4 regions of the Ruegeria sp. HKCCD4315 genome follow, and region 1 is predicted to be linked to each of the others. Evidence: riboswitches for the same ligand, from Rfam matches in the RefSeq annotation. Region 1 holds a riboswitch; each other region holds the start of a gene.

Region 1 (7,726 bases):
CACTAAGAGCGTTCGAGGCCGTTGTCCGCCACTCGGGGTTTTCGCCTGCGGCGACGGAATTGGGCGTCAGCCAAAGTGCAGTCAGCCAGCATGTGCGCAGCCTTGAGGAATGGTTGGGGCGCGAGTTGCTGGTTCGGGGTGCACGCCAGTCACGCCCGACCCGCGAAGGCGAGCTACTCGCACTTGCGATCTCAGAAGGGTTAGGTCGCATTTCAGATGTGTGCGCGCAACTCAGGGACAAAACCCGTTCGGACAGGACAATTGTGATTTCTTGCCTGCCAGGTTTTGCCTTCAACTGGTTGTTTCCACGCCTTTTACGCTTTGATATGGCACATCCGGACCTGTCGATTTCTATTGCGACTGACACAGGGCAATTTCCATTTTCTGGTGCGGATGCCGATATCGGAATTCGGTACGGGTTGGGCGATTACCCTGGCTATCAGGTCGATTTGCTTATGAATGAGCAATTGTTCCCGGTCTGCGCGCCGTCGCTGTTGCCCGATCTGCGAAACGTTGAAGACCTCGCCAGACACACGATGCTGGTGGATGAGAACCTGCATCACGGGGCCGCCAGCCCCACATGGGAATTCTGGGCGCGGCGCTGTGGTCTGACTCTGCCAAACGCGCTTCGAACACGCCGATTGGGACAGTCCAATATGGTTGTGCAGGCGGCAATCGAAGGTTTAGGCGTGGCATTAGGGCGGGAACCGTTGGTCATTGATATGATGAGCGACGACCGCTTGGTCCGACCCTTCAAAGAAATGACCCAATCCCCGCTGTCTTATTGGCTGGTGCGACCGCATGAAACCAAAGACAGCGCCAAAGTGTCCGAGTTTCTGACATGGATTCACTCCGAAGTTGCCACGCAACCCGAAATCCCGCAGTCTGCATCTTTTTGAAATTAGCCAAGCTTATATAAGCCATTAAAACTCTGGCATGGTATATGAGCGTTCAGCCACTCACACTGGCAAAAGGCACCTTGAACATTGGAGAGCTGAATGTTTTTGAGAAACTGTTGGTATGTCGCCGCCTGGAGCAAGGACGTCGGGCGCGAGCTGAAGGCCGAGACGTTTCTGGGTGAAAACATCGTGCTCTATCGACAACTGGACGGTACCCCGGTCGCGCTAGAAGATGCTTGTCCCCACCGTAAACTACCCCTTTCAAAGGGCAACCTGATCGGCGATGTTGTCGAATGCGGTTATCACGGCTTAAAATTCGATTGCTCAGGCAAATGTACTGATAGCCCAACCCAGCGCGGAATGACCCCGCGCCGGGCGGTCGTAAAATCCTATCCGGTGGTGGATCGGTACAGGTATCTTTGGATTTGGATGGGTGATCCTGCCCTTGCGGATCCGGACAAGATTTTTCCGATTGAGAACTTTGATGACCCCAGCTGGGGTAAAACCGATGGTGGTGTGATGGATATCGACTGCCATTACCTGTGGGTCTGCGACAACCTACTGGACCCCAGCCATGTGGCCTGGGTCCATGTCACGTCTTTTGCGGGCGCGGGCACGGATGAAGAACCGCTGGATGTTGAGAAAACCGATCGCGGTGTGATCGTGTCACGCTGGATCGAAAACAAACCGCCTTCACCGTACTACGCAAATCTGGTCGCGTTCGAGGGCGACTGTGATCGGCTGCAGCACTACGAGATGTGCCTGCCTGCCATCGCGCTGAACAAGTCCGTTTACACGCCCGTTGGCACCGGCGGCTATGGCAAACCCCCGGTCGACAAGACCTATGTCAATATCTCGTACAATTTCATGACGCCGATTGACGAAGACCGCACCCGCTATTTCTGGTTCCAGCATCGCAATACAGATCCAGACAATGCTGAAGTGTCAAAGTTCATGAATGACGGCGCGCGTATGGCCTTTCTTGAGGACAAAGAGGTGTTGGAGGAGGTGCATCTTGGCATGAAGCACGCCAAGACACCTCATATCGATCTTGGCTTGGACAAGGGGGCCAAACTGTTCCGCAAGGCGCTGGACACTGCCATTGAAGCTGAGACGGCATCCGCCGATATTGCAGTTCAGGCCTGAGCTCTGGTCCAACGAACCACTTCAAATGATAGGAAACGTGGCCGGAAATAGGGCAGATCGGCAGGATCTTGGTGCAATGTATTAGCCAGCTGAAACTGGTGTCTTGCAGGTCAAAATCCAGCCGAAACAAGCTTTCCATTTCTCAGCTCAAGCGTGTCCGGCGCCAATGCCTGGCGGAAGGATGGGGCATGGCTGACCAGCAAAATGGCCTGTGGCAGATCCTTTAGGATCTCCAGCAGACGGGCCTCGTTCTTGGTGTCGAGCGCATTGGTCGGTTCGTCCAATAACAGCGCTTGCGGCTCCATTGCCAGCACGGCGGCAAGGGTTACAAGCCGTTTTTCGCCCCCGGACAATTTATGCGTGATGCGGTCCCGCAGGTGCATCAAGCCCAGATCGGACAGAACCTTGTCAACGATGGCAAGCGCTTCGGCCTTGCTGCGGCCCAGATTGAGCGGTCCGAACGCGATGTCTTCTGCGACGGTGGGGCAAAACAGTTGGTCGTCGGGGTCTTGAAACACCAGCCCGATCTCTCGGCGTACCTCGTGGAAATCTGCTTCGGCCCGTCGGTCCTTGCCAAGGGCAATCACGCGTCCTGCAGTTGGTTTCTGCAACCCAAGGGCAATGCGAAACAGCGTAGATTTTCCCGCGCCATTGGGCCCTGCTATTGACAGGCGTTGCCCCGGATCAAGTGAAAGCGATGCACCGTCCAGCACGTATGCCTGCCCGGGATAGGCGAAATGGATATCTTCGAGTTTAAGGATCGTCATAGGAAATCCAGACAAAGAAGACCGAGGCAGATCGAACCCAGGGTCACAGCGAACAAGCAGTCGCGCAGGGTCAGATGAAAATCCTGCAGCAAAAGTAGCCGCCCAGAAAACCCGCGGCATTTCATGGCGCTAAGTATGCGTTCTGACCGTTCGATGGCACGCACCAGCATCATGCCAACCAGATAGCCAAAGCTGCGATAAGTGTGCCAGTTGGTGCCGGGGCGGAAACCACGAACTTTCATGGCCCCGCGAAGGCGCAGATATTCTTCGCGCAAGACTTCGATATATCTGATGGTGAACATCAGCAAATGCACAAGAGCATCTGGGCAGCGCAGTTTGTGCAAAGCATGACCCAGAGTGACGGGTTCCAACGTACCGACCAGAACCATCAGGGTCAGGACCACGGCGTTGGCTGTCAGAGCAATCTCAATGGCTTTCCACAGTCCCTGCCAACTGGCCGGATACCCAAACAGGGTGAACATCGCGTCACCGGGCATGGAAAAGGGCAAAAGTATCAACATGAAGATGATAAAGCTGTCCATCATGGCCATGCGTTTAAGTGTGCGGCGCACGGGTAGGCGAGACATCAAAAGCAGGCCGATAGAGATTGCCAGAGCCACAATCAACGCGGGGATGCTGGATAGCGAAACCGTTACAACAGCGAAAAAGCACGCCATCACGATCCGCATCCGAGGGTCCAACTCTCCGATCACCCCGAAGGGTGCGCTGGCATCAGCCTCGGCCAGCGTCTTTGCCTGGGGTTCCAGAGCGTGAGCCATCAGGCGGCCATTTTCCGGCGTGCAGCGACATAAAAGCCGATGCCGAACAGACCGATAATGTAGCCGATCCCACCCAGAACGGTCTGCAAGTCGTTGTGTTCGCGATAGGCTGCAATCTCACGGCGCAGAGGGCGGGTTTCGTCTCGTACCGCTTGGGCAATGGCCGCGCGCTCCTCGTCGGTTAATGACGCAACAGTCGTCGCGGCATCGTTTGCGTTTTCAACCTGCGTAGCAGGTTTTACAAGCTCGGCATCCACGCCCAAAATCTCAGCCACTTCCTCGGCGGGCATGGTGACCTCGGCTAGATGACCAGCGCCCAGATCTGCTTTGAACGTGTGCGCGACAGGTTCGGTGGGGGTGTAGAGGAAGAATCCATCGGTATTTGTGACTGTTCGCCCCAGTTCAGCGCCATCGGGGCCGTAAACAACAACTTCCTGGTTTTCAGCCATGTCGCCGTTGGAAAAGCCCAATTCCCCTTCAATCGCGTCGCCTGCGGGAAAGACCCCTGTGATAACTTTATGGGCCAGCGCAGGAAGTGGGGTAAGCCATACCGCAACTGCAAAAATCAGATGTCTCATTCGGGGGCGCCTATAAGAAAGAGTTCAGGCTTGACCTTGCGGGCCAATAGAATAGCAAAACCGGTAAGTACCGCTTCGATTGCCATAACGGGAATATGTGCAAAAAAGACCAGTTTCGCGGCTGGTAGGAATTCGTCACCAGACAGAGCCAGAGAGACAGCGACAAGGGCCGTAGTGGCTGCAATCGAAAATGCTCCGCTGATGCCGCCCCAAACAGCGCCCTGCAGCGGAGAGCCGCGTGCGATCAGACGGCCAAAGATCATCCATGTCAGCACCGCCGGAAGTGCGATGTTGACCGTGTTAATCCCAAGCACAGTCAAACCGCCAAAACCAAAAAACACGGCTTGAAGCAGCAAGCCAACAAACAGCGCAGGAAAAGCGGCCCAGCCAAGCAAAAGCCCAGCTAGACCGTTCAGTATCAAATGCACAGAGGACGGGCCGATCGGCACATGGATCAGCGAGGCTACAAAAAAGCTGGCCGACAGCACGCCCGCCGTGGGAATGCGGTCCAGGTCCAGCGATTTCAGCCCTATGGCAATGCCGCCAGCCGCTGCGATTGCGCCGCCGATCACAACTGGGTTCGAAAGGGCTCCGTCCACGATGTGCATAGGGGTTACTCCAGATCCCAGGCGCGGATCCAGATCACAGCATCCTGGCTCAGTTCTTTGCCTTCATGTTCGGTTTTTGGGCCCGCACCCAAAGCGGCAAAACCCCAGTAACCCGCTTTCGGTACGCCAAAGGTGAAATAGCCGTTCTCATCTGAAATCGCGACCAATGCGCCGCCCGGTAGTGGGGATGCCGTGGCATCTTTCGCACCGTTTCCCGCCAGATCGGGCTCAGCTGCCATGTATTCGATTTCGATTTCAGCACCGGCAACCGGCTCGCCTTCGCTCAGTACACGGCCGGTGAAGGTGGAACCTGCAATGACGTTATAGGGCTTGTTCAACGGCAGAATTTCGGTCGCCAGCCCTTGCGGTTGATTCCAGTCGGTGGGCAGTTCATTGCGGTTCAGGTAAGCCTTAGTGATCTGCTGGATATAGATATCCTCGGATTCTTCGTAGTAAGGCGCAGGTACCGTCACCAGCACATAGTCGCCGGACCGCTTAACCGGGACCGAACCAAGAAATGCCTTGGCGCTGTTTTCGGGGCCTTCGAATGTGGTTTCTTCCAATGTACCCAGCAGATCGGTCTTTTCACCATTGTGGATCACATAGAATTCTTCTGGCTTTTCCAGGGTCATCACGTGCCCGGCTTCAAACGGATGCCAGAAGACCAACTTGACAGGAACGTCGCCCGGACGCTCGATCATGGTATCCTCGGTGTATTCCAGCAAGAAATGAGCCTGAGCCAGCGCGGGCAGCGCCGCAGTAGCGGCCGCGGCCAACAAAAAGTGTTTCACAAATACGTCCTTCTCACGTCGCGCCTTCCCCGGCACGCATTGGTTTTTGACATGGGTGAATGCGAAACTATTTGCCCCATCGGGCAAACAGATCCGGCGCACACCCCGTCGCCGATGATGAGCACCCTTTCCGAGGGCGCATGTTCGGCAGGTCTCCTGACTTGCGGGTCTAAACGCTTAACTGGCCTTCCCGGGTGTGACCCAGTGGCGTAATCAGTCTCGCTCGCCGCTTACAGTTGCGGGGGCAGTTGCAGAATTGGCCAAGAATGTGCCGCACTGCATTCCCTATTGCCTCCGGGTGACTCCCCGGAACCGAACATGGCGCGTTGATGACAGAAAAACTTGAGCACGGTCAACTCCCGATTGCGGCATTGGAAGGGTCATCTGCGAATTCCGGAGGTGTTCCGCTTTAAACTCATCGGCTGCGGTGATGTCTAAGTGTTGGTGTTGTGACCTGTTCGTTGATTGCGGGGATTGTCCGTAGCGGGTTGCTGGAATTAATTTTTTGATTGCCGAAACCGGTTTCGGAACAGTTAAATGAAAGAATGATGGCGAATCCCGAATTGCAACAGCGACAAATCCGGTCCCAGCGCGCCGCGTCCGGTGGGCGGGTGAAGCTTGACGAATTGGCACATCACCTTGGCCTTTCGAAAAGCACCGTGTCGCGTGCATTGAACGGGTATTCCGACATCTCAGAATCAACGCGAAAGCGTGTTGAGGTGACGGCGCGCAAGATGGGGTATCGCCCGCTCAGCCATGCTCAGGCTATTCGAACGGGGCGCGTGCGTGCCATTGCCATGGTCATCAACAGTGAAGAACCGGACCGGCACAATCCGTTTTTTCAGGACTTTCTGGCAGGGGCTTGTGAAGCTGCAAGTGCGTCTGACTGGACGATGACAATCTCGACCGCGAAGTCGAAGCAGGACATGTTAAATGTTTTGGGCCGTTTGGTCGAAGAACGAAAGGCCGATGGATTTATCCTGCCGCGTACCGAAGTAGATGACGCGCGAGTTGGGTACCTCAGCGACCTGCAGGTGCCTTTCATCCTTTATGGTCGGACAGGATATGGCCGAACCGGCTATCAGGACGATACGTCGTGGTTTGATATTTCCGGCGAAATAGCCATGAGCGACGCGGTCGAACGTCTGGTCCGTTTTGGTCACAGCCGTATCGGGTTTGTCGGCAGTGATCCCAAGTTCAACTACAGCCACCTGCGTCGGGATGGCTATGTCGACGGGCTTAGGGCTGCAGGATTGCCAGTCGATCCCGAATTGATCCGAGAAGGCGCGCGCACCCGCGAGGAAGGGGCCGCTGAAGCGCGCGCTTTATTGCGTCTTCCTGTCCCGCCGACCGCGATTGTATTTGCGACGGATCAGGCTGCACTGGGAAGCTACTCTGTCTGCGCAGAATTTGGCCTTGAGATCGGGCGCGATGTCTCGGTTCTTGGATATGACGGGGTCCCGGAATGCCAATACGCCAGCCCCGGGCTGACGACGTTCAGCGTCGACTCCAAACGGGCAGGCGAACGCCTTGCAACGATGCTTATACGTCAGACCCGAGGGGAAGAGCCCGCAACTTTGCGCGAGCTCAGCCAGGCGGTGCTGATTGAACGCGACTCTGACGGGCCGCCACTGCTGACCTCGAACGAGTTGGCGAAAAAAATCAAACGATCCATGGAAGACAATCGGGGAGGAAACCGACCATGAAACTTACACCAAAAGCAGCCAGGCTGATGCTCGGCTCTTCGTTGGCACTGGCGCTGACGGCCATGTCGGTACAGGCGGACACGATCCGTTTCTGGACGACCGAAGAGCAGCCCGAGCGTCTGGCGAAACAGCAGGAAATGGCTGACCAGTTTAAGGCTGAGACCGGAACAACCGTCGAGGTGATACCTGTCACAGAAACAGATTTGGGCACCCGCGCAACCGCAGCCTTTGCCGCAGGTGACTTGCCAGATGTTGTCTACCACCCGTTGCAGTACGCCCTGCCGTGGGCCGAAGCTGGCATTCTGGACACCGAAGCTGCGACCGAAGTGATCGAAGAACTGGGCGCTGATACTTTCGCTCCGGGTGCCTTGGGCATGGCGGCGTTCAATGGTGAGACCGCCTCGGTTCCGGTGGATGGCTGGACGCAAATGGTTGTCTATCGCAAGGACCTG
Region 2 (7,726 bases), on a different contig from region 1:
ATCAGGGCGATAGCCACTGCGACGACCATAACGATGGGCGTAAAGATCCGCGCAAATTTTGTAACCCACTGCTCAACCGGCGCACGGCGAGCATGAGCATCACCGACCATCCGGATGATCTTGGCAAGCACGGTATCGGACGCTGTTTTCGTCGCACGTATTTTGAGGGTGCCTTCACCATTGATTGTGCCGGCATAGACCTCATCATCCAGCTCTTTGGGAATCAACGCGCTTTCACCTGTGATTGGAGCCTGGTCAACGGCACCGGCCCCTTCGATGACTTCCCCGTCAAGTGGAATGCGATCCCCACCCCGAACGATGAAGCTGTCACCGACAAAGACATCCGCCGCCGGGACCGTTGCCTCTGAGCCGTCAGCACGAACCAGCCGAACCGTCGGGGGGGCCAGATCAAGCAGCGCGGATACCGCGTTCCGAGCCCGTCCGACACTCCAGCTTTCCAGATAAAGCGAGAGCGAAAAGAAGAATGCCACCGTTGCCGCTTCGAAGAACTCGCCCAAAGCGATAGCGCCACAGACGGCAACCACCATCAGCAGGTTCATATCCGGTGAAAGGCGTCGCGCCGAAGACCAGGCCTTGGGCGCCACCAGCCAGACGCCAAACAAGATCGCGACCGCGAACAAAGCTGCCTCGGGCAAAGGCATCGGAACCTCACCATGTCCCGAAAACAGCCCGAGCGCACCGCCCATGCCTGTTTCGAAAATGTGCCAGCCAAAACCCGCTGCCCAAAACCCTCCGCTGAGGATGGTGAACCGCCGCTGACGTGCAATATGCGCCGCCTGGTCCTGAGCGGCATTTCCGTCATCCCATGGTTTGGCGGTCATACCAGTACTGGCAACCAGCAGCATGACATCTTCGTCAGACATCTTGGCAGCACTTTCAAGAAGCGTCATTCGACCGTTGATGACATCAAAAGCGAGATGCTCTTCACCACCAACTTTCGGGCCGATAACCCGGTTCAGGATCGCAACCTCTTCGGCGCAATCAAGGCCAGAGACCTGAAAGCTTCTGCCACCTTCGGGAATCGGACCGACGGGCGCGATGTCACCACACCCGCTACTGCCGCACGCGTTGTGACCTTGTCTATTTTCGTGGTCATGGTCGTGGTTGTGGGTATCGGATGACATAGTTAGACCTCAAGAATCTCTGCGGTCCTTTGCAAATAGTTCCTACAGCAACTAGAGCTTCAATACCTTTTTCAATTTTTTTTCAATCCGGTTCGTTGCCCGCGATATTGATGCTTCATTCCTTCTTGCGGGCTGGCCGCGTGAATGCAATCTAGTCGCAGAAGACGTAAAAAATTTGGAACAGGTCAATGCAGAAACGGATCGCAATTACCATCACGTTAGTCTCGATTACTGCCGGTTGCTCAGCCCAGTTCACAGGGGGCAAAAGCAAAGCATTCGAACCAGGTAACCTGCCAGATTCGGTCGTTGCACTGGCAGGGCCGGGGCAGGATCTGGCTACGGCACGCCTTTTACCAGATGACAATTGCTTCTGGTATGAGCACAGCGGACCTGTCGAGACGACATTGGTACCATTGCGCGCGACGAATGGCGCTCCGATCTGCGCCGCGCGCGACGCCTGATAAAAAAAGAGGGCAGCGACGTCCACCTACGCTGCCCAAAATTTATGAGCGGGCTGTGACGCTATCTTCGGCCGAGTATAAGTATGCGGTCGAGCCGATTTTTACATGTGGGTAGAGATCATTGATATGGGCCATGATCATTCTAACACATCCAGAACTTGCGCGACCACCGATGCTTCTGGGCTGAGGTGTACCGTGGATTCTGAGATAAGTATCTCGATCCCCAACGTATAGATAAAGGGCTCGAGAGCCGAGAGCATTACTTGGCCCGGGTTCCATGCCATCCCGAAATTCCGCGTATTCGGGGTTGCGCTCGATCATTGAAGCCGTTGGTGTCCAATGTGGCCACTCGACCTTGCGCCGGATAGCATAGGTACCGGGCTCGTAAAGGTTCCCACGCGCGATCGCTACGCCATAGCGCATTGCTGTCCCGCCTTCCTCGATATGGTAAAGATAGCGCGCGACGGCATCGACATGGATGTCACCAGGAACCAAACCATCATTTGCTACGACACGTCGTGGTAAAAAACGGTCATGAACGCCCCATGGATTTGAGGTCGCTGGATCGTAATCAAATGGCGTGACCTGGCTGTCCCAATAGGTCTTTTGCGACGAGGTTGGCCATGTTTTGGCGATCAATGGACTGGCCGCAGACGCGGAGAACAGCGCAGTGGTTGATTGAATGAAATGGCGCCTTGTCAGCATAGATCTCGTCCTGGTTCACAAGTTTAATGTATTTGCATCGCATTTTCGCGATCAAATTCGAGTCTTAAAGCCTCTAGCAGCTAGAGCTTCAAGAGGCTTCAGGTAACACTTGGTTTACCTAGTCGACCATGTCGCCGGTTGCGTGAACCCTACTTCGGTCGAGTCTACTTCGGACTAGGTCGCAAAGACAATTGACAGAAACGAAGCCGCCATTGTAGCGGTGAATTGTTTTCGGTTCCTGATGGCGGAAGCCAAAAGGATTAAATGGGAATACGGTTCGGTGTTTTTAACGGCGCCAATTCCGTAACTGCCCCCGCAACTGTGAGCGGAGAGCGATGCCAAGACACCACTGGTTCGTAATGGAACCGGGAAGGTTGGCGGAGCGAGCACCCGCGAGTCAGGAGACCTGCCGTAAAACGCCGGGCTATGCCCAGACTGTATCTGTCGGCCTTACGGCCGATTCAACCTGACAAGCCGCCGGGTGAGGCGGTAGGGAGAAATAAAATGCACATCGAACCGGGCATCGTGAATGGTGCCAAAATCGCGCTTTCCTATGTTACCGCCGCAGGCGCGGCTACTTACGCAGCGAAAGAAACGTTTTCCACATTGCGTGCGAATGGACCTGCATCTTTTGTCATGCGCTCGGTGCTCGCCACCGTTGGTGTCTTCCTTTTCTTTGAAGTCCTGCCACACTTCCCGGTTGGTGTCTCTGAAGTCCACTTCATTCTGGGGTCGACGCTGTTCCTGCTTCTCGGTGCTGCACCCGCGGCTTTTGGATTGGCAGCCGGTCTGCTGATTCAGGGGGTGTTTTTTGCCCCGTTCGATCTTCCGCAGTACTTCATCAACCTAACCACTCTGCTGGTGCCGCTATTTGCGCTACAAGCATTGGCCAGCCGCATCATTGCACCCGGTACAGCATATGTTGACCTCAAATATGGCCAAGCTCTTGCCCTGAGTGCGATGTATCAGGGGGGAGTAGTCGCATGGGTTGCGTTCTGGGCTTTCTACGGCCAGGGATTTGGTGCTGAAACTATGGCGTCGGTTCTGTCCTTTGGCGGTGCCTATATGCTGGTAATAGTCATCGAGCCGATTGCTGATCTAGCAGTGCTTGCGGCAGCCAAGGCGATGCGCGGTTTGAACAGCACAGGTCTGGTGACTCCGCGCTTGTACAACGCTGCGGAAGCTTGACCAAAGTTTGAAGCGGTGCCCTAAACTGGGGTTGCCGCGAAACAACTGGTAGTCGCAGGACCAAAGCTTATCGTGGCGCGTCTCGAGGGCGCGCCACATTTGCTTTTAGCCGCTAAAAACCTGCACCCAACGGTCAGGGTGTAGTGGGTCCTGTATTCTTAGGAATAGATACCTGGTTTCCTTCCACGTTTTGATCCTGTTGGTAACATTGTCCAGAACCAAGTCGCCTTCACTCGAGCGATAGACAAGAACAGCATGGCCATTGCGATTGGTGTCCAAGACAGTCGCAATTAGTAGCTTCGTAGGATCCAAACCATTCTGCACAAGTTCAAACTTCTTTTGCAAAGCGAAGTCTTCGCAATCTCCTGACCCTTGCGTCGGCAGTGTCCAGTACTCCTTTGTCCCATATTGGCTTTGATCCGAAACGGCACGAATCCTTCGATTGACGCGCGTGTTGATCGTTTTAACGATCTGATTTTCTTGCGCCACGGAGAGACCAGAACTACGAGCGCTCGCGCACGCCCACGAATAATCTTTGCATAGTGTTTTGGCACCCGATGGCGCTTCAATCTTTCTATCAAGACCGATCGAGGGAAGCTCAGATGCTTGCGACGCAGCGGCAGACACAAAAAAGCTGCATATAAAACAGACCATTGGGAGATAACCCAGCAGGTTTTTCGATAACACTCCCTGAACTAAAGTGGGATTTGTCATATCTGCCTTCTCCATGCTCGTTCCTCTAAAGTATCCAAACTTCCCCGGCCAATGTGTTTTATTCCAAGCCTTCATGTGCTTAGGGGAATTGCAACAGCTTCTTAGCCTCTAGGGGTAAAGCGGCAAAAATTTGCAGATTCTTTGGTATTTCTTCCTTAGTTGACAGCATCAGAGCATCCACGCCATCACCAGCCCGGCATAGCTAACAGAGCGAATTAGAGGGTAAGCTGATCGCAATTCTCTCATTCAACAAAAATACAACAGAGATCGGCCGTCATCGCTGAGGGTTACGGAATACCGGGACAATGAAGCCGCTCCTCCGCAAGCTGAGATAGCCAGTTTCGGTTTTCCAGGCGCTGCAATTAGTGGCCGCTAATGACATCTTTGACGAAAGGCTCGTTGAGCAACGCCGTTAGCAGGGGGCATGAGGCCGCACCCTCGGTGCAGGTCTGCACAAGTTCTGCCAGTGCTTGCTCCAACCGTTGGAGGGCGGCGATTTTTGACCTGACGTTGTCGAGATGTCTTGTTGCAACGTCTTCGACGTCACGACAAGCTTGCTCGGGCGCTTTGGACAATTCGCGAAGTGCGCATGCATCCTGAATGGTAAAGCCAAGATCGCGGCAGCGTTTGATGAATCTGAGCTCGGAGATTTCCCGTTCCGTGTATGCGCGGCGTCCCGAGGCGGTTCGACCGGCTTTCTCGACTATGCCTTCCCGTTCGTAATAGCGGATCGTCTCGACCGACAGACCGATCAATCTCGCCGCTTCGCCAATCGCAATCATGTGATGACCTTTCCCTTGAACCTGTAGCTACTACAGGATGCATGTTGTCGGTCATGATGTCGAATTTCACAAACCGCGCGAAGCAAGAATCGAGGAAGTCGAACCGGCTTCCGTTCGAGTTCGTCAAAGCCGGAGAAAGCTGACCATGAGCAAGTTTGTTGGCGCGAGTTTTATTGGATCGTTTACCGCACTTGGCGTTGCGACCTGCTGCATCTTGCCGATGGCCTTGATTTTACTTGGCTTGGGAGGGAGCTGGCTGGCCGTATTCGGCAAGATCGCCGCCGCGAGTTATTACGTGCTCGGCGGTTCGACGGCCCTGCTGTTTCTCTCTGGCATCGTCGCGTATCGCCGTGGTTCGCTCGACCGCCTCAAATGGTGGCTGACAGGCAGTTTTGCGTTGACGGCCATCGCTTGGGTTATCGTGCTCAACGAAATCCGAATAAATGATTTCCTGATAACCTTGATGTGACGCCATGAGTGAAAAGCGCCCGAACCTTGTCAGCACGATCATCTGCCCGGAATGTGGACATTCAAGGCCTGAAACGATGCCAACAGACGCGTGCCAGTGGTTCTACGAATGCACATCTTGCGGAAAAGTCCTGAAGCCACTTCCCGGCGATTGCTGCGTCTACTGTTCCTACGGATCGGCTCCATGCCCGCCAATTCAGGCGGGCTACAAATGCTGCGGTTGATACGGCGGCCGGGATGTCGGTTTTGTCCGCAAAGCCGGTCATCAGGCTTTGCGGACGCGGGTATTTTTTCACCGTAAGCTGGAACTTGCCCGGTAGGACAAGGCAGGCGTGAAGTCACGGATCAACTGGTTTGCCGTGAAGAATGTCACGTAAACCGGGCAGAAGAAGCGAGCGCCGCGTTTTTCAGGATCTTGCCAGCGCCATCGGAACTTCATGCGGCCGGGTATCTGGCGAACACCTCTGTGGTTCCATCCTTGCGGATCAGGAAGACGTCAAAAGCTTCGCGTTCGCTTTCCGGCCCCATGCCTGGCGAGCCGAAAGGCATTCCCGGAACCGACAGTCCGACGGCATCCGGGTGTTCGCCCAGCAGGCGCCGAATGTCAGCGGGCGGGACGTGTCCTTCGATCATGTAGCCCTCCACGCGGCCCGTGTGGCATGACATCATGCCCTCCGGAATCCCATTGGCAGTTTTGTAAGCGTTCAAGGCCTCCCAAGCACTGTTTTCCACGCCTACTTCAAAACCTTCCGCCCGCATGATTTTGATCCACGATCCGCAGCACCCGCAATTCGGATCCTTCAGGACATGGATTGAGGGACCGATTTTCGCTAAGGCGGGAAGCGCCGCGCTGCACGCAATTGCCGCGGCTCCTTGCATCAAGCGGCGGCGGCTCAGGTTATTCATTGTCATGTTCCCTCTTGGGTAAACTTGTTTTAAACCGACATAAAATCGCACCGGTAGGATTAAAGCTGGACCGCATTTACAGGGCCGACTTGTCCGTCACCCTCCGATACTCATCAGATATGGCTTTCTGGGCGACGCAGGGATTTCTCACAATGATCTGACGCAAACTCTGCTCGGAAACGGAACCCTCGCTCTCCTTTTTTCGCTGCACCTGCCGCTCTGGGTCCTGCTTGGCAATAACCCGGTTCGCAAGCAACTCCGCTACCCTCCGTTCAAGGCCGGAATTGCGCCTATTTCTCACTGCTGCGTTCTATGGCACCCACGATCGAACAGTTCTGAATTCCACCACGCCCCGGACACGCCGCGATCAGCTCGTCCAGATTGTTCCTCAACCGTGCAAGCCCGTCGATCCGTTCCTGAATTTCGTCCCGCTTTTTGCGCGCTCTGGCCTGCATCGCGACGCACTCGGTATTTGGTGCCGTGCGCAACTCCAGAATTTCCGCGATTTCTGCCAGCGAAAATCCGAGCTTCTTAGCGCCGGATATGAATTTCAGCCGCCAAAGCGTGTCACCACCATAGTCCCGCGCGCCGCCGTCAATTGGGCGCGGCGGCTGAGTGACAAGGCCCTTCCTTTCATAAAATCGGATCGTCTCGACGCCTATCCCGGTCTCGCGCGCGGCCTGGCCGATCTTGAGTGGTTGCATCGCGGTCTCCCTCCGTCACCGTCATCTTGACACCGTATCATGATACGGAGGTTAAAACATTGGGGTCTTGGTAGTTGCGAGGATGTCAAATGCGGACCTTCCTGAAACGGTGGCTGCTGCCGATATTCGGCTCCGCCCTGGCGCTCTATCTGGTGTTTGCGCTCTACGGCAGCCTCGATTTTGCGCTGTTTCTGCAGGGCCTGCGCGGAGCCAACATGTTCTGGATCGCGATTCTTGCCGCCACCATCCTGCTGGAGCAGCTGATGAGCGGCTGGAAGTGGCGGCAGATCCTGTTCGACGTGAAACCGGTCGGCACCCTGCGGCTGACGGGGGCGCTACTGGCAGGTTATGGCGCAAATGTCCTTGTCCCGCTCGGCATCAGCCCGCTGGTCCGGGCCTGGCTGGTTGCCCGGCTCGACCGCCTGAAGATGGCGACCGTGCTTGCAACCGCGATCATCGCCCGGTTCCTCGACGGCGTCGTTTTCGCCCTTTTTGCCGGAGCGGTGGCCGCCGCCGGCCAGATTCCACAGATCGAGGGTGACCTGCGGCTGGGATTGAGCGTTGCGGGCCTGTTGAACCTGATGCTTTTCGGCAGCCTGCTTTGGGTTCTGTTCCGGTTCCGCGCGTCACTTCTCAGCGAGGACCCTCTGGTC
Region 3 (7,726 bases), on a different contig from region 1:
TCATGCACGCCGCCGCCGGGTGGCTTTGCGCCGCCGTCAACGTTTCGGCATTTCCGCGCATATGGGCCGCCCGATCCAGACCCGAGCCGCCAAAGGTCACCTGCTCTGCGTTTTTCATTGGAATTCCTTTTGGTCCCTGGCACAGGGCTGCCATGTCTCAGACCGTGTTGCAATGGCAATTCAAACACGCGCAACACGCATGTCTGCCGCTGAAAAGCCGCATGGCGGCCCCGGAAAAATCATTTAGGTTACGCTTTGTAAGAATTAATCAATAACCCTATTCAAAAGCAGACCATTCAAAGTGAAGCAAAACCCTTCGACGCAGGTGCCCTCCGAAAAAAACCGTGGGCATGTGCGTATTCTGGCAACAACCGACCTGCATATGAACCTGACAGGTTTTGACTATTACACGGATACTCCTGACCCGACGCTAGGATTGACGCGCACCGCCAGCCTGATCCGCAAAGCCCGCCAAGAAGCAGGGGATGCTTTGGTTCTGTTGGTGGACAATGGGGATGCAATTCAGGGCACGCCGTTGGGCGAGTGGGCGGCCCAGAGCGACGTGCCGCATCCGGTCATGCAAGCCTTTGCGGCGCTGGAGTACGACGCCATAGGTCTCGGCAACCATGATTTTGGTTTTGGGCTGCCGGTATTGGACAATATCATCTCGCAAGCCCCTTGCCCTGTCCTGTGCAGCAACCTGCATCGATCGGGTAGCCTGCAAGCATGGCAGAGATTCGCGATACTGGACCGCACCGTGCTTTTGGGTGGCAAAGATATGCCCCTTCGCATCGGCTTGATATCCGTTCTTCCGCCTCAAACCACCCGCTGGGAAGAACATCACTTGAACGGAGAAGTCACTGCCGAGGAAATTATTTCGACGGCATGCGAACTGCCAAAACGGCTGCGCGCTGAAGGATGTGACCTTATCGTTGCTCTAGCGCATTCCGGCCTGGGCCAAAAAGAGCCGGTGGAAGGGATGGAGAATGCCATAATTCCCTTGGCCGCCATCGACGGAATCGACGCCATTGTCGCCGGGCATACGCATCTGACCCTTCCGAGTCGCACCGATACCAACGCCCAATATCTCGATCACGCAAACGGGCTGGTGCATCAGACCCCGGTTGTCATGGCCGGGTCGGCTGGATCTTATCTTGGTGTCATTGATCTTGTAGTTTCTCCGCGACCGAATGCCGGGTTCAGCATTGAAGAATGTCGCGTGGACCTGCGCCCGGTTTGCGCGAGCGGAATCGCGGTCGAGGAAGACCAGGATATGGTGCGTCTGTTCGCCGACGCCCATCGTCAGACACGCAGCGCGGTTGCCAAACCCGTCGCGCGCGTATCAGAATCCATGCACAGCTATTTCAGTTTTTGCGCACCGGATCGCGGCTTGGCTCTGGTTGCTGCTGCGCAGGCTGCCGCTTTGCGCCCTTTCCTGCACGGTTCCGCTTTGGAAGAGTTACCTCTTTTGTCAGCCGTGGCGCCTGGGAAAAGCGGTGGGCGCGCTGGCCCACGGCATTTTACAGATGTCCCGGCGGGGGAAATATGCCTGCGTCACGTTGCAGACCTGTATCCGTTTCCCAATGAACTGCGCGCATTACAGATCAACGGTGCCGACGTGCTGGATTGGCTGGAAATGTCGGCAAGCGTGCTCAACCAGCTGTCACCTGATATAGAAGCGGACTTAGTAAACCCCGAACGTGCCGGTTACAATTTTGACGTCATCTTCGGCCTGTCCTATCAAATCGATCCATCGCAACCTGCGCGCTTCGACAATGACGGTCGGTTGGTCGACCCTGACAACAGGCGAATTCGCAATCTGACATTCGGTGGCCAACCTGTTCAACCTGCGCAAAGATTCGTCCTGGCCAGCAACAATTACCGCGCCAGCGGAGGCGGACATTTTCCTGCCGCCTCTGCGGCCCAACGCATCAACCTACCGCCGCTCGACATCAAAGAACTGACGCGGGATTACCTATCTCGTCGCCTTCCGCCCGATCCAATATCGCGGCACCCCTATCCGTTTACACTGACAGCTCAAACGGGCGTAAATGCCTTGCTTCGAACAGGTCCCGGTGCCCTTGAACACATGGATGAGCTGCGCATGTTCAACGCCCAAATGCTAAGTCCTGATGAAGCCGGATTCGAGCGGATCCGTCTGACGTTCTGACGGGTTGTCTTTTGCCCTCGCCTTCCCTATATCCAGAGTCGAGAGGTTGGCGCGGGCGAGCGCCTCGCCAACCTGGTCAGGTCCGGAAGGAAGCAGCCACAACGAGCCCCGCTTGGGTCGATGTCCAACCTCTCACTTTCCCCTCACATGCCTAATGGGTGATACGCGGTCTCACCCAAAACGTGTTCAGATGTCGACAAAGCGTGGCCAAAGGGCCGCGTTACGACGAGCAAAAGCCCCAATATGCCCAACTTCAGATAACCCAAATTCAGCAGGTTTCAGCAGATGTCGTTTGGCCTTGGGGCCATAGAGATCGGCAAGCCGCCATACCGCCTCGGGTGGGACCATCTGGTCATCTTCAAAAGTAAACAGATCCACCGGTTTTTCAGTTTCTGTCCAACGCGCATCAGGCAACCCGGCTCCGATCTCGGGCATGTAACTCGAAGGAGCGGTGCACCATTTACGCCATTGCCAGTAGACCGATGCCGGCAAATCCGCACCAAAACCGATTGCCTTTCCGGGTAAATACCCAAGCGCTTTGACCAGCAATGGGGCGTGCCCATACCAGAACACCCCGGCCAATCCACGGTAGGGCCATGGGTGATCGTTCAGGGTCACAAGCCCAGAACACACACAAATCATCCGGTCGATTTTGTCGATATCGGGCTGTACGGGTCCCAGCATGGCACCTACAGAATGACCAATCGTCCATTGTTGTGCACCGGGAAAACGCCTGCGCATTTCCGCCCGCGCCGCCGGCATATCGATCAAGGCCCAATCGGCCATTGTCGCACGTGCATCCTTCATGCGGCCGGTCAAAGAGTGCCCGAAGTCCCGGTAATCATAGGTTAGGCACGCCATGCCGCGCTCAGCGGCCAGCCAACGTGCGAAGTGGCGATAATAGTCGCGTGGCACGCCTGTGGCACTGTTCAGCACAACCACTGTGCCGGGTTCCGACAACGGTCGGTACAAGCGCGCTGAAAGGGTTGATGACCCGGACGGAAAGAGGAACTCTTCGGTCAAAACCGTCTGTTCTGTATCCAACATGATCCCTGACCCTGCGCCGAAGACAAAGTTTCTTACTTCAATAATTGAAACTCTACGCGGGAAGTTTTTACCCATCCAGCATGACCAAACGTCGGGGACAAAGATCCGCTTGACTCGGAACCGGATCAGACGCTAGCGATTGTGTGATGGTTCCTGTCCCCCACAAGGGGTCGGGATGAAAAGGGAACACGGTGCGGTTCCGTCTGGTCATCCGGACGCTAACCAATGCCGCGACTGCCCCCGCAACTGTAAGCGGTGAGCAAAGCCGAAACGCCACTGGCCCCGAGGGCTGGGAAGGTCGGCAAAGCCATGACCCGCAAGTCAGGAGACCTGCCATCGAAACTGAAACCGAAACTCGGGCGGGGTGTCCGGGCAGGTCCTGACTGCACTTCGCTGTCCCACCTGACCCGATCCTTCTGTCCACCACGCGCGGAGGGCGCAGGATGATCTGGAAGACAAAGACGCATGAATACAGCGCAACGGTATGTCAGCGGACGGGCAAAACCTGCCCCGCCCTGGCGCGGCTGGCGCGCTCGATCTCCGAGGCCATGACACAAGCTTCGGCTGCCACAGGCGACGACTTCGAGTTTGACGGTAGTAGTGAGCTTTCACATTGCACAAAAGGGTGTCAGGCAATTTTCCAGGCACAATCAGACAGTGTTCGCGTGTTTTGTGACACGCAGCCCAACGCAGCAATTGAGGACCTGAACCTCTATGCTGATCTGATTTTTGGAAACACGTTCCGCACTCTGCCATCTGGCATCATTGCAAACCCACCCTGCGCGATGATCGAGGTTGCAACGCTACGGCCCCGGAAAACCGTACACGCACCCGAACAGCTTTCGGCCTGAGGTCACACCACCTGCGCCGGGGAAACCCGGGCCGCCCAAGCCAGCTGCGCGTCTGTTTCCACAGCACAGGGGCGCAGCGAGCGCAGACGCTCCAGCGCCTTGTCAGCCCGTTCGCCGCACTCGACCATCAGACGCAGGACAACCATCCCCGACCTGCCACAGCCGCCCCGACAATGCACCAGCACTCGGCCTCCTCCAGCCAGGGCATGCCGGGCGGCGGCGCTAACTTCTGGCCACGCCTCTTCAACCGCCGCCGTTGGTGCGCCAAAGTCTTCGATCGGCAGATGCACCCACCGGCTGGCGCGGCTTTGAATATCGCTGCCAAAATCCTGCGCCCCGTGCTGAAGCATCTCGACATCCGTTGTCATTGAAATGACAATCCCCGGCTTCCACGCGGCAATCGTATCCAGATCCGTCTCATAGTCCCCGCCATGTCCGGGTATAGACGTCAGGGCCAGCGTTCCTCCTGCGACTTGCAGGGCATAGATAACCAGCTGCGACATGAACGTGTGTCCTCCACCAGGAACTCTTTACAAAAATGAGTCTTAAATTTTGTTGGAACAGCTTAGTGCGAATCCGGTCGGAATCTAAATCAAAAATCATCGCGCCTCGCAGTGGACGCGGAAGGCAGCGGCCACTACGCTGAGCCGAAGCACCGAATCCGACCGAGAAAACATGACCGACACGCCCAGCCCCGCCTATCAGGTTCTCGCCCGCAAATATCGCCCGGAAACCTTTGCCGATCTGGTGGGTCAGGACGCCATGGTGCGCACCCTGAAAAACGCATTCGAAGCGGACCGGATTGCGCAGGCTTTCATCATGACCGGCATTCGCGGCACCGGCAAAACCACCACCGCGCGGATCATCGCCAAGGGTATGAACTGCATCGGCCCCGACGGCAATGGCGGCCCGACGACCGAGCCTTGCGGGCAATGCGAACATTGCGTGGCGATCATGGAAGGCCGCCATGTCGATGTGATGGAGATGGACGCCGCCAGCCGAACCGGTGTGAATGACATTCGCGAAATAATCGACAGTGTCCGCTATCGCGCCGCCAGCGCGCGTTACAAGATCTACATCATCGACGAGGTCCACATGCTCTCGACCAGCGCTTTCAACGCGCTGCTCAAGACGCTCGAGGAACCGCCTGAACATGTGAAGTTTATCTTCGCAACAACCGAAATCCGCAAAGTGCCGGTCACGGTTCTGTCCCGCTGTCAGCGCTTTGATCTGCGCCGGATCGAGCCCGAAGATATGATCGGGCTTCTGCAAAAGATCGCAACCGCCGAAGATGCCCAAATCGCCGATGACGCGCTGGCGCTGATCACACGTGCCGCGGAAGGATCGGCACGGGATGCAACCTCGCTGCTGGATCAGGCGATTTCGCACGGGGCGGGTGAAACCACTGCCGAGCAGGTCCGCGCAATGCTGGGCCTTGCGGACCGTGGCCGCGTTCTGGACCTGATGGACATGATCCTGCGGGGCAACGCGGCGGGTGCGCTGACGGAACTCAGCGGGCAATACGCTGAGGGCGCAGACCCGCTGGCCGTCTTACGCGATCTGGCCGAAATCACCCATTGGGTGTCCGTCGTCAAAATTACGCCCGACGCCGCCGAAGACCCAACCGTTTCGCCTGACGAACGGAGCCGTGGCCAGCACATGGCAGAGGCCCTGCCGATGCGCGTTTTGACCCGGATGTGGCAGATGTTGCTGAAAGCGCTCGAAGAAGTTTCAGCCGCGCCAAACGCGATGATGGCCGCTGAGATGGCCGTTATTCGCCTGACCCACGTTGCTGATCTGCCCAGCCCTGAAGAACTGGTCAAGCGGCTGCAGGACACTCCAGCGCCTCCGGCAGGTGGACCTGGCGGCGGCACCTCGATGTCTCGGCAGGGTGCAACACCCGCGCAGGCCAGCGCCACCCCCGCATCCACATACGCCTCGGCCCCACGCGGCTCAAGCGGCGCTCCCGTTGCCGCGTTGGCTCTGGATGTTCAGACCGCCCTGGCCCGTTACCCGACCTTTGAGCACGTGGTCGAACTGATCCGCGCCAACCGCGACGTGAAGCTTCTGGTCGAAGTGGAAAACGGAGTGCGGCTTGTATCTTACCAACCCGGTCGGATCGAATTCACCCCAGCCACGCAGGCACCGACAGACCTTGCGCCCAGGCTGGGTTCGGCCCTGCAACGCTGGACCGGAAACCGGTGGGCTGTCTCGATCGTCTCGAACGGGGATGCGCCGACAATTGCTGAAATTCGGGACAAGGCCGAACTGGCTTTGAAAGCCGAAGCCGAACAACACCCGCTGGTTCAGGCTGTACTGGCTCAATTTCCCAGGGCCAGGATCACAAAGATCGAGACACCGGAACAGCGCGCCGCCCAAGTCGAGACCGAGGCGCTGCCCGAAGTCGAGGATGAGTGGGACCCGTTCGAAGAGGATTGAGCCGGTGACGCGTCTATTGAGGTTACCGTGATCACCCGGTTCCAAAATCTAAGTCTCGGCAAAGCCCGTGCGGCAAACCCAATCCTTGCCTTCACATAACGCGCAACCTGCCACTGCGCGACAAAGGGAGGCGCGTTTCCAAAGACCTCACCGTCAAACGCGGGAACCCTTGTGCCACGCGGCTGCGGCCCGTATTTAGAACCCAAGCAGAGATACAGGAGAATACTATGCTGAAAGGACTCGGCGGGCTTGGCGGTCTGGGTGACATGGCCAAGATGATGAAATCCGCGCAGGACCTGCAAACCAAGATGACCGAAATGCAGGAAGAGCTGAACAACATGATGGTTGTCGGTGAATCCGGGGCTGGACTGGTCAAGGCGACTGCAACCGCCAAAGGCGAACTGAAAGGTCTGGATATTGATCCGTCGATCTTCAACGGTGACGACAAGGAAGTGGTCGAAGACCTGATCCTGGCGGCCATCAAGGATGCCCAAACCAAAGCCGCTGAACGTTCGCAGGAAGAAATGGCCAAACTGACCGAAAGCATGGGCTTGCCCGCAGACATCAAGCTGCCGTTCTGAGCTTCATCTTTTTTGAAATACTCCCGCCGGAGGCTCCCTCCGGCGCAAGACAGGACAGGCCATGAGTTCGAACAGCGACATCGACAACCTGATCGACCTGATGGCCAAACTGCCCGGCCTCGGCCCGCGTTCGGCCCGTCGCGCTGTGCTGCACCTGATCCGAAAACGCGCTTTGCTGCTGACACCTTTGTCTGATGCCATGCAGCAAGTCGCCGTGACCGCCCGCGAATGCCTGAACTGCGGGAACGTGGGCACCACCGATATCTGTGACATCTGCAACAGCGAAGACCGTGCAACCGGAGAGCTCTGCGTGGTCGAAGACGTGGCCGACCTCTGGGCGATGGAGCGCGCGGGCGTCTTCAAAGGCCGCTATCACGTTCTGGGTGGCACGCTGTCGGCGCTGGACGGGGTTGGCCCGGACGAGTTGAGCATTCCCCGCCTCAAAGACCGAGTGATGGCCGAGGGGATTACCGAGATCATCCTTGCGCTGAATGCCACCGTCGATGGCCAGACCACGGCGCATTACATTGCTGATCAGTTGGAAGGACAGGTTCGCCTGACCTCACTAGCGCAGGGCGTGCCGATTGGCGGAGAATTGGATTATCTGGATGACGGGACGATCACCGCCGCGCTAAGGG
Region 4 (7,726 bases), 200 kb from region 1:
TGCAGGAGCTTTTGTCACACGGACCAGACACGTAGGCCAATATCTGGCGTCAATCACCGCGCGCGGATTTGAACAGATATAGGAACACAAAAAGAGACCCGATCGACGTTGTTACGATACCTACGGGCAGTTCTTGAGGGGCCAAAAGCAGGCGGGACAGAATATCCGACATCGTCAGCAGGATCGCCCCGACGATAGCTGAGGTAATCAACAGGTTTCTGTGCAGCGTGCCGGCAATGCCCCGTGCAATATGAGGGACCATTAACCCGACAAAACCAATAACGCCGGCCACGGAAACAAAGCTCGCCGTCGCCAATGCCGCGACAAAGAACATACTAAATCGCAAGCCCTGAACGGGTATGCCAAGAGAGGACGCCGTGAAATCTCCGGTTAAAAGGGCATCCAGCCAGCGACTGCGGTAAAGAGCATAACTCAGGATCAGAGCCAGTCCGGTCAGAACCAGTGGGAATGTCTCCCACCGTGCAAGGCCCAACCCGCCAAGCATCCAGAAGATGACCGAATGCGCCGCGCGATTGTCGCCGGAAAAAATCAAATAGTTTGTGATGGCCGAGAACAGAAAGGACACGGCCAAACCGGCTAGAATCAGTTTTTCCGGCGCACTTGTGCGCAGGCCCTGAACCAGTGCCAGAACAATGCCCGAAGCAATCAAGCCTCCGCAAAATGCCGCCAAGGGCAGGGTCCAAATGCCCAGTACATCACCCGTGACGGTGATCACCAACACCGCCCCGGCAGCCGCGCCCGAGGACAGGCCAAACAAGAATGGATCGGCAAGATCGTTGCGCGTGGTTGTTTGCAAAACCACACCAACAACCCCCAATCCTGCCCCGATGACCGCGGCAAACAAGGCGCGGGGAAGGCGCAAGTCGAAAACGATCCGGTGAAGCGGGGACATGTCGCCATCGATCAGGCCTGTTCCTAGACCAATCGCGGCGACCACGTCCCGCACAGGAATATTTGTTGTTCCATAAACGATGGACAGCAGCAAAAGGGCGATCAGAACGATCGCCCCCAGCAAGATCGAACGGCCCAAATGGGCCATATCAGTTGGTCTCCGGGTGCATTGCCTTGACCATCTTTTCGATGGCCTCAATGTTTGCCGGGCCGGGTGTCAGCTCTTCGTAGCGCAGGCCGATCCAGCGCTCGTTCTTGACTGCATCGGTTTGAGACATGACGGGATGATCTTTCAGGAACTGGAAGGTATCTTCTGCACCGTTTCCTGTCTGATAGTCCAGCAGAACCAGGAATTCCGGGTTTGCAGCAGCCACGGTTTCCCACGACGTACGACCCCAGCTGGTGTCCATGTCATGGGTCACATTCTCTCCGCCTGCTGCGGCGATCATCGCGTCCGGTATCGCAAACTTACCAGCGGTAAACGGCGCATCTGCCGGCCCGTCCAACAGGAAGACACGTGGTTTGGGCAGATCAGCTGTTTTGGCTTCGATAGCGGCCAGTTGGTCTTTCCAGCCCGAGACAAGCTCTTGCGCCTTGGCTTCGACGCCCATGACCTGACCCAAACGCAGAACGTCGCCAAACAGCAGGTCCATACTGGCCTCTGGGCGATCTTTGCTCAGATGTACGCAGCTTTCGGTCAGAACCATGGTCTTGATGCCAAAGGGCGAAAGGGTGTCCGGAGTAACCTCGCCACCCGGCTGCATACCGTAATACCACCCTGCAAAGAACATGTCGGGTTCTACTGCGATGAGGTTCTCAACAGTAGGGTATTTTGGTGCAAGCTCTGGGATATCACCGCGCTGTGCATCAAAATCAGGGCTCGTCTTGTACCAGCCCGTGATGCCGGTCAGGCCCACGATCTTGTCTTGCAGGCCCAATGCGAACGCCATGTCGGTCATGTTCATGTCGTGGACAACGATCCGTTCGGGCGCGGTTTCAAAAACCAGCGGTTCGCCGCAATTGTCCACTGTGATGGCTTCTGCGACCGCGCCGCTTGCCAGGCCAGTGAACAGAGCCACAGGCCAAAGTTTCTGCATCATTGTAAGCTCCTGTTATGATGACAGTTTTCGTTTTCGAATATCCAGCGCTGGGATTATGCGGCCCTCATGCTGAAAGCACAGATAATCCACACCAAAGGTGTCGCGAACACGTTCTGAGGTCAGCACGTCGCTGACGGGCCCATAACCCGTCAGGCGTGTGGATTTCATCAAGGCCACATGCGTGGCGAATTCCGGGATCATGACCAGATCATGGACGATCATGACCACCGTGACGCCCAGCTCGGCCACCAAGGACAACATGTGCCCCTTGGCGTCTGGATCCAGGTGATTGGTCGGTTCGTCCAGAAACAACAGGGATGGGTTTTGTGCCAAAGCGCGCGCGATGTGAGCGCGCTGTCGCTCGCCACCCGATAGCTGGCTCATCGGCTTGCGGGAAAGATGAGACAATCCGGTTGTTTCCAGAACTCGATCAAGATCTACCTTGTGCTCGGTTGCCGATTTATCCGCCTGAATCGGGATTTGCCCAAGCGCAACATAGTCTCGCAAACGCAACCGACCGTCTGGCATTTCTTGCTGGCCTACGACCGCGATGGTTCGGGCACGCTCATGCGCGGACAAGGTGCGCAAGCTTTTGCCTCTTATAAGCACATCACCCAGTGCAATACGTTCTATTCCGCAAAGCAACTTGAGCAGTGTTGTTTTTCCCGCGCCATTCGGACCCGCAATTGCCAGAATCGAGCCCTCCTCCAAGCCGAAGGACACGTCCTGCAAAAGGACATCGCCGTTCAAAGCGTAATATTCGAGACCCTCGACCGACAGAAAACTCATGACACCCTCTCGGTTGGCAGGGCGGGTATTCGGGACAAGGTCTTGGTGAATAACGCGGGCGGGCGTTCGGTTGCACTTGTCCAGCCATCGGAACTAAGGCGGTATTGTCCGGCGAATTCCACCACTGCGTCCAGATCCAATTCCGTGTCGATGTCTCCAAACAGATACTGCGCCTTGCCCGGTGCCTGAAGGCCAATGGTGGTTGGTCGGGAACAACCTGCCATGCAATCAACTGTTCGAATTGCAAATCCTTCGGGCAATGTTTGCGCCAGTGCGCCAGTCACTTGATCGGTGGACATGGCACCTGTGCAGGTCGCACACACAAGAATGAAATGATCAGCGATTTTCGTCATTGCATGTAGCGCTTACTGCGGGTTGGATTGATATGCAATGTTATAACGTAACGTGGCATTGAATTAACGGCACCGCGGGATGCCTCAGCGCAGTAGGTATTGAAGAAGAGCTTATTTCTGTCAGTCACCTTTAACACTGTCCGCTCCGCTTGAAACCAAGCGCGGACAGAAGGTGCTACCAATGTAAACACGCGAAAAACGTGCCATCAAAGCCTCCTTCCAGGACGCCCCGCCCCGGGTTGGTTGAACATCGGATGGCAGGTCTCCTGACTTGCGGGTCAAGGCTCGGCCCACCTTCCCAACCCTTTCGGGGTCAGTGGCGTAATGGCGTCGCTCTCCGCTTACAGTTGCGGGGGCAGTCACGGACTTGGCAAAAAAACTGTGCCGCACCGTATTCCCATTTTCATCCCTTACGGAACCATCCCGCTCAGCTAGTCTCGTGGTGCTGGACTTGTCAAGCAAGAGAATGAGTGGCGTTTGACGAAATCACTTGGGCTCAGCCCAGTTGTCTGTCGGTTATTGTCAACCCGGTTTACGTCAGTAGTCGGAAACCAATAGGAAATCTGGCGCGGCATCTTCCTCAATCTTTGAAAATCGAGGGATCGGATCTTCGAACACATTATCCGTTCGATCATCATTCACAGTCGAAACCTCGCCGATAAGGCAATCACCGTGCTCGGCCCAGAACGCGTGCCAAACTCCGGGCATCAGGGTTACGCTTTGCCCTGGTTTCAGGCGTAGATGCTCACCTGGTTGCAACGTAACAGGGCAGGCATCGCTGGGCACTGTGACAGGCGTATGCCGGTCGATGCCACCTTCTGGGTCCGATGCATAAATCTCCATCACCAGATCGCCGCCGCCACGGTTGATGATGTCCTCTGCCTTGATGATGTGGCGATGCATCGGAGACAGTTGTTTGTCTTTCGAAATCAGCAATTTTTCTGCGTAAAGCATCCCGCGCCCAGACTGCAAATCATTCACTTCGCCGTTGCGCAGCGTGAAAAGAAACAGGCCCAGTTCATCAAACCGGCCCTGAGCGTAGTCGGTGATGTCCCACCCCAACCCGCGGCTGCGGATCGTTTGCGCCACTGGGCTGCGCATCTGTTCGGGTGACCAGTCTGCAAAAGGCGGCAGTACACCGCCAAAGGACTGGATGAACGCCTGCGCTTCGGATTTGATGCGATTTATGTCAGATCGTTTCATTGTTTTTTCCAAGAATTATAGCTCATGGTCCCAAGGCGGTTCCGCCCCAGCTCGAGATACGGTTACAGCTGCAACTTCGGCGCCCAGTTCCATGGCCGCGCGCAAAGAGTTGGCAGTTAAGTTGCGTACAGCAGGTTTTGTCAGATGCCCGGCGCGGCTGAGACCAGTGAGCACACCTGCATTGAACGTGTCGCCCGCACCGATCGTATCCACGACCTGCACCGGTTTTACCGGCACCGTCACTTGCGATCCATCCGCCAGATACCCGTTTGCGCCATCGCCGCCCCGGGTCACGATCAGCGCTGATGGTCCGGCTTGCAACAGCAAGGCTGCTTTGACTGCTTCGGGTTCCGCACCGGGAATGATCCAGTCCAGATCCTCGTCCGACACTTTCACGATATCGGACTGCGCGATCATGCGGTTCAAACGCGTTCGAAAGCGGGTTTGATCCTGAATAAAACCCGGACGAATGTTGGGATCCAACATGACAGGGCGGTCGTTTCCGTGTTGAGCCAACAAAGATGCATAGGCATCTGCACATGGCTCACACGCCAAGCTTATACCCCCAAGATACAATGCCGAGATGGCAGGGAGTTGGTCTGGCATATCTTCAGGTGCCAACATACGGCCAGCCGTGTTTTCATCAACGAAACTGTAGGTTGCGTGCCCATCTTCAAGTTGTACAAACGCAAGTGTAGTGGGACGATCCGAGACAATTACATGCGAAACGTCAACGTGGCTTGCCTTTAACGCGTTGATCAGCTGTTGACCAAACATATCCGTGGAGACACCGGTCAACATTCCCACGGACTCACCCAAGCGCCCCATGGCAACAGCGGTATTCAGGATCGCGCCACCCGTATGGGGCACAAAGCCGCGTGCGCCGGACACTGTCGGCTCGGCAATCATGTCAATCAGGGCTTCCCCACAGCACAGGATCATTCCAACGTCCTCTCCCAGAGCCTCAAGCGCACAAGTCGTTCATCGCTTTAGTGCGTTTTTGCAAAAATTGTTCGCCCCGATGATGCCGAACTCGGCCTGTTCTGAGACGTAAAGGTTCAAGGATTTACGAAGCTCGCTGAACCGCCCGCCGCCATTGAATGCGTCCTTGAAATCCTGATCAAACAGCCAGCGGTTTTTCTCGGCGACCCCGCCGACAAGAAACACTCCACCAGCAGGCATAAGCGTGACAGCCATATCACCCATAAGCGCGCCCAGATGCGTTGTGAACATCTGCGCAGTTTTGACTGCGATGGGGTCCGAAGCATCGCGGGCTTCGGTCAAAATGTCTTTGGCGGAACGAAAAGACGACCGCCCGGTGCCCGCTGCCAACCCAACGGCCTGATACAGGATAGGAAGGCCAGTTCCGCTCAGAAACATCTCTGCTTCCAAAGCAAGGCTATCGCCAAAGAAACAGTCAGGAGCAATGTGACGGGCGGCTTCAAAGACGTCGACCTCGTCCCGGTGACGCGGGTACAGCCCAACATGCCCACCTTCGCCGGAAACTGTGTGATAGTGACCTTCGGAAAAAAGCAATGCTCCGACGCCAAGTCCGGTGCCGGGGCCAACCACCAAACGCGTGCCTGCTGGTGGTTTCGCCTGACCTTGCAAAACCGAAACTTCGTTCTGTGTGACGTCAGCAACTGACCATGCCGCGGCCGTAAAGTCATTGATAACAAAAGTATGTTCCGCCCCGGTCGCCTGCGCCAGTTCCAACTCGGACAAGTCCAAATTGGCGTTTGTAAGGCGGATGACGCCGTCTCTGACAGGACCAGCCCCGGCGGCAACAACCGCCTGAGGATTTGTGCCAACCTCATCGCGCAAAGCGTGAAATGCGTTCAGCAGATCATCCAGAGTTCCCGTTGGGTGCTTGCGCAGGTCTGTCAGTTCGCCGTTTGTCACAACGCCCAGACGTGTATTTGTTCCACCGATGTCCGCAACCAAATTCCAGTGCTCATGCACAGATCCGGATGGTTGCGCTAACGGCTGAGAGACGTTCTGCCCCTCTGAAAGGGCGGATGTAAGCGCCACGAACGACGCTTTGGGCGTTCTTTCCAGAGTTTCAAAATCCACGTCCACCAGTCCAAACCTTTTCTCGTATCCGAAGGCCCATTCGTAATTGTCCAGCAGAGACCAGACAAAATAGCCTTTAACCGGAACACCTTGTGCCAAAGCGTCCTGCACGGCTGCAAGGTGTGTATCAAGATATTCGATACGGTCCTCATCCCGCACGCGCTCTGCGCTCGCCATTCCGTTTTCGGTGATATAGATTGGTAGCCCGCCCGTATAGTCCTTCTGTGTGCGAACCAGGAAACGGTTTAGGGCAGAAGGGTCTATTTCCCAACCCATTTGCGTTTTTGGCAATGGTCCTGGAACATCCGTCAAGCTGGGCCATGCGGAATCGTTCGAGGCAATCAGCTTTCGCGTGTAGTAGTTCAATCCGCACCAATCGACCGGTGTGCCAATTGTCTCGAAATCATCCTGCCAGCCAGAGGGCAAGTGCGGTTCAAGGCCGTCCAGTACCAATTTAGGATACTCTTTCCTGAATACACCACCAAGAAAGAACCGATTGTAAATCGCGTCATACCGGTCCGCTGCAAGTCGCGCTTCGACGCTCTCATCGGCGGGTTCTGCCCATTCAAGGTTGAACACCGCACCAAGGTTGCTCATGCCAAGGCTGCGCATGGCTTGAATGGCGCGTCCATGAGCAAGCAAAACGTGATGCATTGCGCGGGCCGTGGCGCGAATATCGCGCAAACCGGGCGCATGATGGCCCTCGAAATGGCTGAGCCAACTGACACACCATGGCTCGTTGATTGGGGCCGCACTGAACATCCTGTCACCGATGCGGCCCATGATGATTTCGGTGAAGTCTGCGAACCATCCCGCGATGTCTCGGTTGCACCAGCCCCCCTGATCCGCAAGAGCGGAGGGCAGTTCCCAGTGATACAGCGTCACACACGGGCGGATTCCGCGGGCCAGCAGCGCGTCTGCCAGCCGGTCATAGTAATCCAGCCCGGCTTGATTGATCTGGCCGCGACCTTCCGGCATGACACGCGCCCAGCTGGTTGAGAACCGATAACAGTCAAAACCGGCCTCGCGCACCAGATCAAAATCCTGCTCGAACCGGTTCAGGTGGTCGCAGGCCAGATCGCCGTTTTCCTCACGCACCACATTGCCGGGTGAGGCCGCAAATGTATCCCAGTGCGTTCGCCCGGCACCACCCTGTGCATGCCCTTCGATTTGATAAGCCGAGGTTGCGACCCCGAAAAGGAAATCTTTTGGGAAGTCAGCGCGAGAATGTTTCATGATTACGTCCTGTTGGGCGCAGGGCCAGTCGAGCGGCCAACAACCAGTTCGGCCTCAAGT

Evidence for each region. Region 1 has a riboswitch for cobalamin ahead of GS646_RS19055 (DUF4198 domain-containing protein). Riboswitches for the same ligand answer to the same signal wherever they lie in the genome.
Region 2: another riboswitch for cobalamin. It lies ahead of GS646_RS22030 (energy-coupling factor ABC transporter permease); the one in region 1 lies ahead of GS646_RS19055 (DUF4198 domain-containing protein).
Region 3: another riboswitch for cobalamin. It lies ahead of GS646_RS14995 (hypothetical protein); the one in region 1 lies ahead of GS646_RS19055 (DUF4198 domain-containing protein).
Region 4: another riboswitch for cobalamin. It lies ahead of GS646_RS19935 (DUF1636 domain-containing protein); the one in region 1 lies ahead of GS646_RS19055 (DUF4198 domain-containing protein).

Annotation. Positions count from the first base shown of each region.
Region 1 covers NZ_WVRN01000002.1:240,800-248,525, forward strand. The annotation lists gene GS646_RS19025 (LysR substrate-binding domain-containing protein) at 1-899, shown strand, start outside; gene GS646_RS19030 (aromatic ring-hydroxylating dioxygenase subunit alpha) at 999-2,045, shown strand; gene GS646_RS19035 (energy-coupling factor ABC transporter ATP-binding protein) at 2,156-2,812, opposite strand; gene cbiQ (cobalt ECF transporter T component CbiQ) at 2,809-3,591, opposite strand; gene GS646_RS19045 (cobalt ABC transporter permease) at 3,591-4,169, opposite strand; gene cbiM (cobalt transporter CbiM) at 4,166-4,777, opposite strand; gene GS646_RS19055 (DUF4198 domain-containing protein) at 4,783-5,568, opposite strand; cobalamin riboswitch at 5,697-5,900, opposite strand; gene GS646_RS19060 (LacI family DNA-binding transcriptional regulator) at 6,117-7,274, shown strand; gene GS646_RS19065 (ABC transporter substrate-binding protein) at 7,271-7,726, shown strand, end outside.
Region 2 covers NZ_WVRN01000003.1:28,760-36,485, reverse strand. The annotation lists gene GS646_RS22045 (cation-translocating P-type ATPase) at 1-1,145, opposite strand, end outside; gene GS646_RS22040 (hypothetical protein) at 1,334-1,606, shown strand; gene GS646_RS22035 (L,D-transpeptidase) at 1,649-2,311, opposite strand; cobalamin riboswitch at 2,527-2,740, shown strand; gene GS646_RS22030 (energy-coupling factor ABC transporter permease) at 2,816-3,499, shown strand; gene GS646_RS22025 (transglutaminase-like cysteine peptidase) at 3,605-4,228, opposite strand; gene GS646_RS22020 (MerR family transcriptional regulator) at 4,576-4,995, opposite strand; gene GS646_RS22015 (hypothetical protein) at 5,141-5,464, shown strand; gene GS646_RS23070 (GDCCVxC domain-containing (seleno)protein) at 5,469-5,687, shown strand; gene GS646_RS22010 (DUF411 domain-containing protein) at 5,899-6,375, opposite strand; gene GS646_RS22005 (heavy metal-responsive transcriptional regulator) at 6,660-7,073, opposite strand; gene GS646_RS22000 (lysylphosphatidylglycerol synthase domain-containing protein) at 7,163-7,726, shown strand, end outside.
Region 3 covers NZ_WVRN01000001.1:3,021,787-3,029,512, forward strand. The annotation lists gene nudC (NAD(+) diphosphatase) at 1-118, opposite strand, end outside; gene GS646_RS14980 (bifunctional 2',3'-cyclic-nucleotide 2'-phosphodiesterase/3'-nucleotidase) at 302-2,170, shown strand; RNA gene ffs (signal recognition particle sRNA small type) at 2,210-2,308, shown strand; gene GS646_RS14990 (hypothetical protein) at 2,357-3,217, opposite strand; cobalamin riboswitch at 3,348-3,570, shown strand; gene GS646_RS14995 (hypothetical protein) at 3,661-4,068, shown strand; gene GS646_RS15000 (dual specificity protein phosphatase family protein) at 4,071-4,571, opposite strand; gene GS646_RS15005 (DNA polymerase III subunit gamma/tau) at 4,744-6,507, shown strand; gene GS646_RS15010 (YbaB/EbfC family nucleoid-associated protein) at 6,735-7,088, shown strand; gene recR (recombination mediator RecR) at 7,150-7,726, shown strand, end outside.
Region 4 covers NZ_WVRN01000002.1:443,173-450,898, reverse strand. The annotation lists gene GS646_RS19955 (LysR family transcriptional regulator) at 1-35, shown strand, start outside; gene GS646_RS19950 (iron ABC transporter permease) at 50-1,060, opposite strand; gene GS646_RS19945 (ABC transporter substrate-binding protein) at 1,062-2,012, opposite strand; gene GS646_RS19940 (ABC transporter ATP-binding protein) at 2,025-2,801, opposite strand; gene GS646_RS19935 (DUF1636 domain-containing protein) at 2,798-3,154, opposite strand; cobalamin riboswitch at 3,393-3,592, opposite strand; gene GS646_RS19930 (D-lyxose/D-mannose family sugar isomerase) at 3,692-4,357, opposite strand; gene GS646_RS19925 (carbohydrate kinase) at 4,373-5,299, opposite strand; gene GS646_RS23010 (ROK family protein) at 5,339-6,319, opposite strand; partial or broken gene GS646_RS23005 (GH1 family beta-glucosidase) at 6,365-7,666, opposite strand; gene GS646_RS19915 (LacI family DNA-binding transcriptional regulator) at 7,669-7,726, opposite strand, start outside.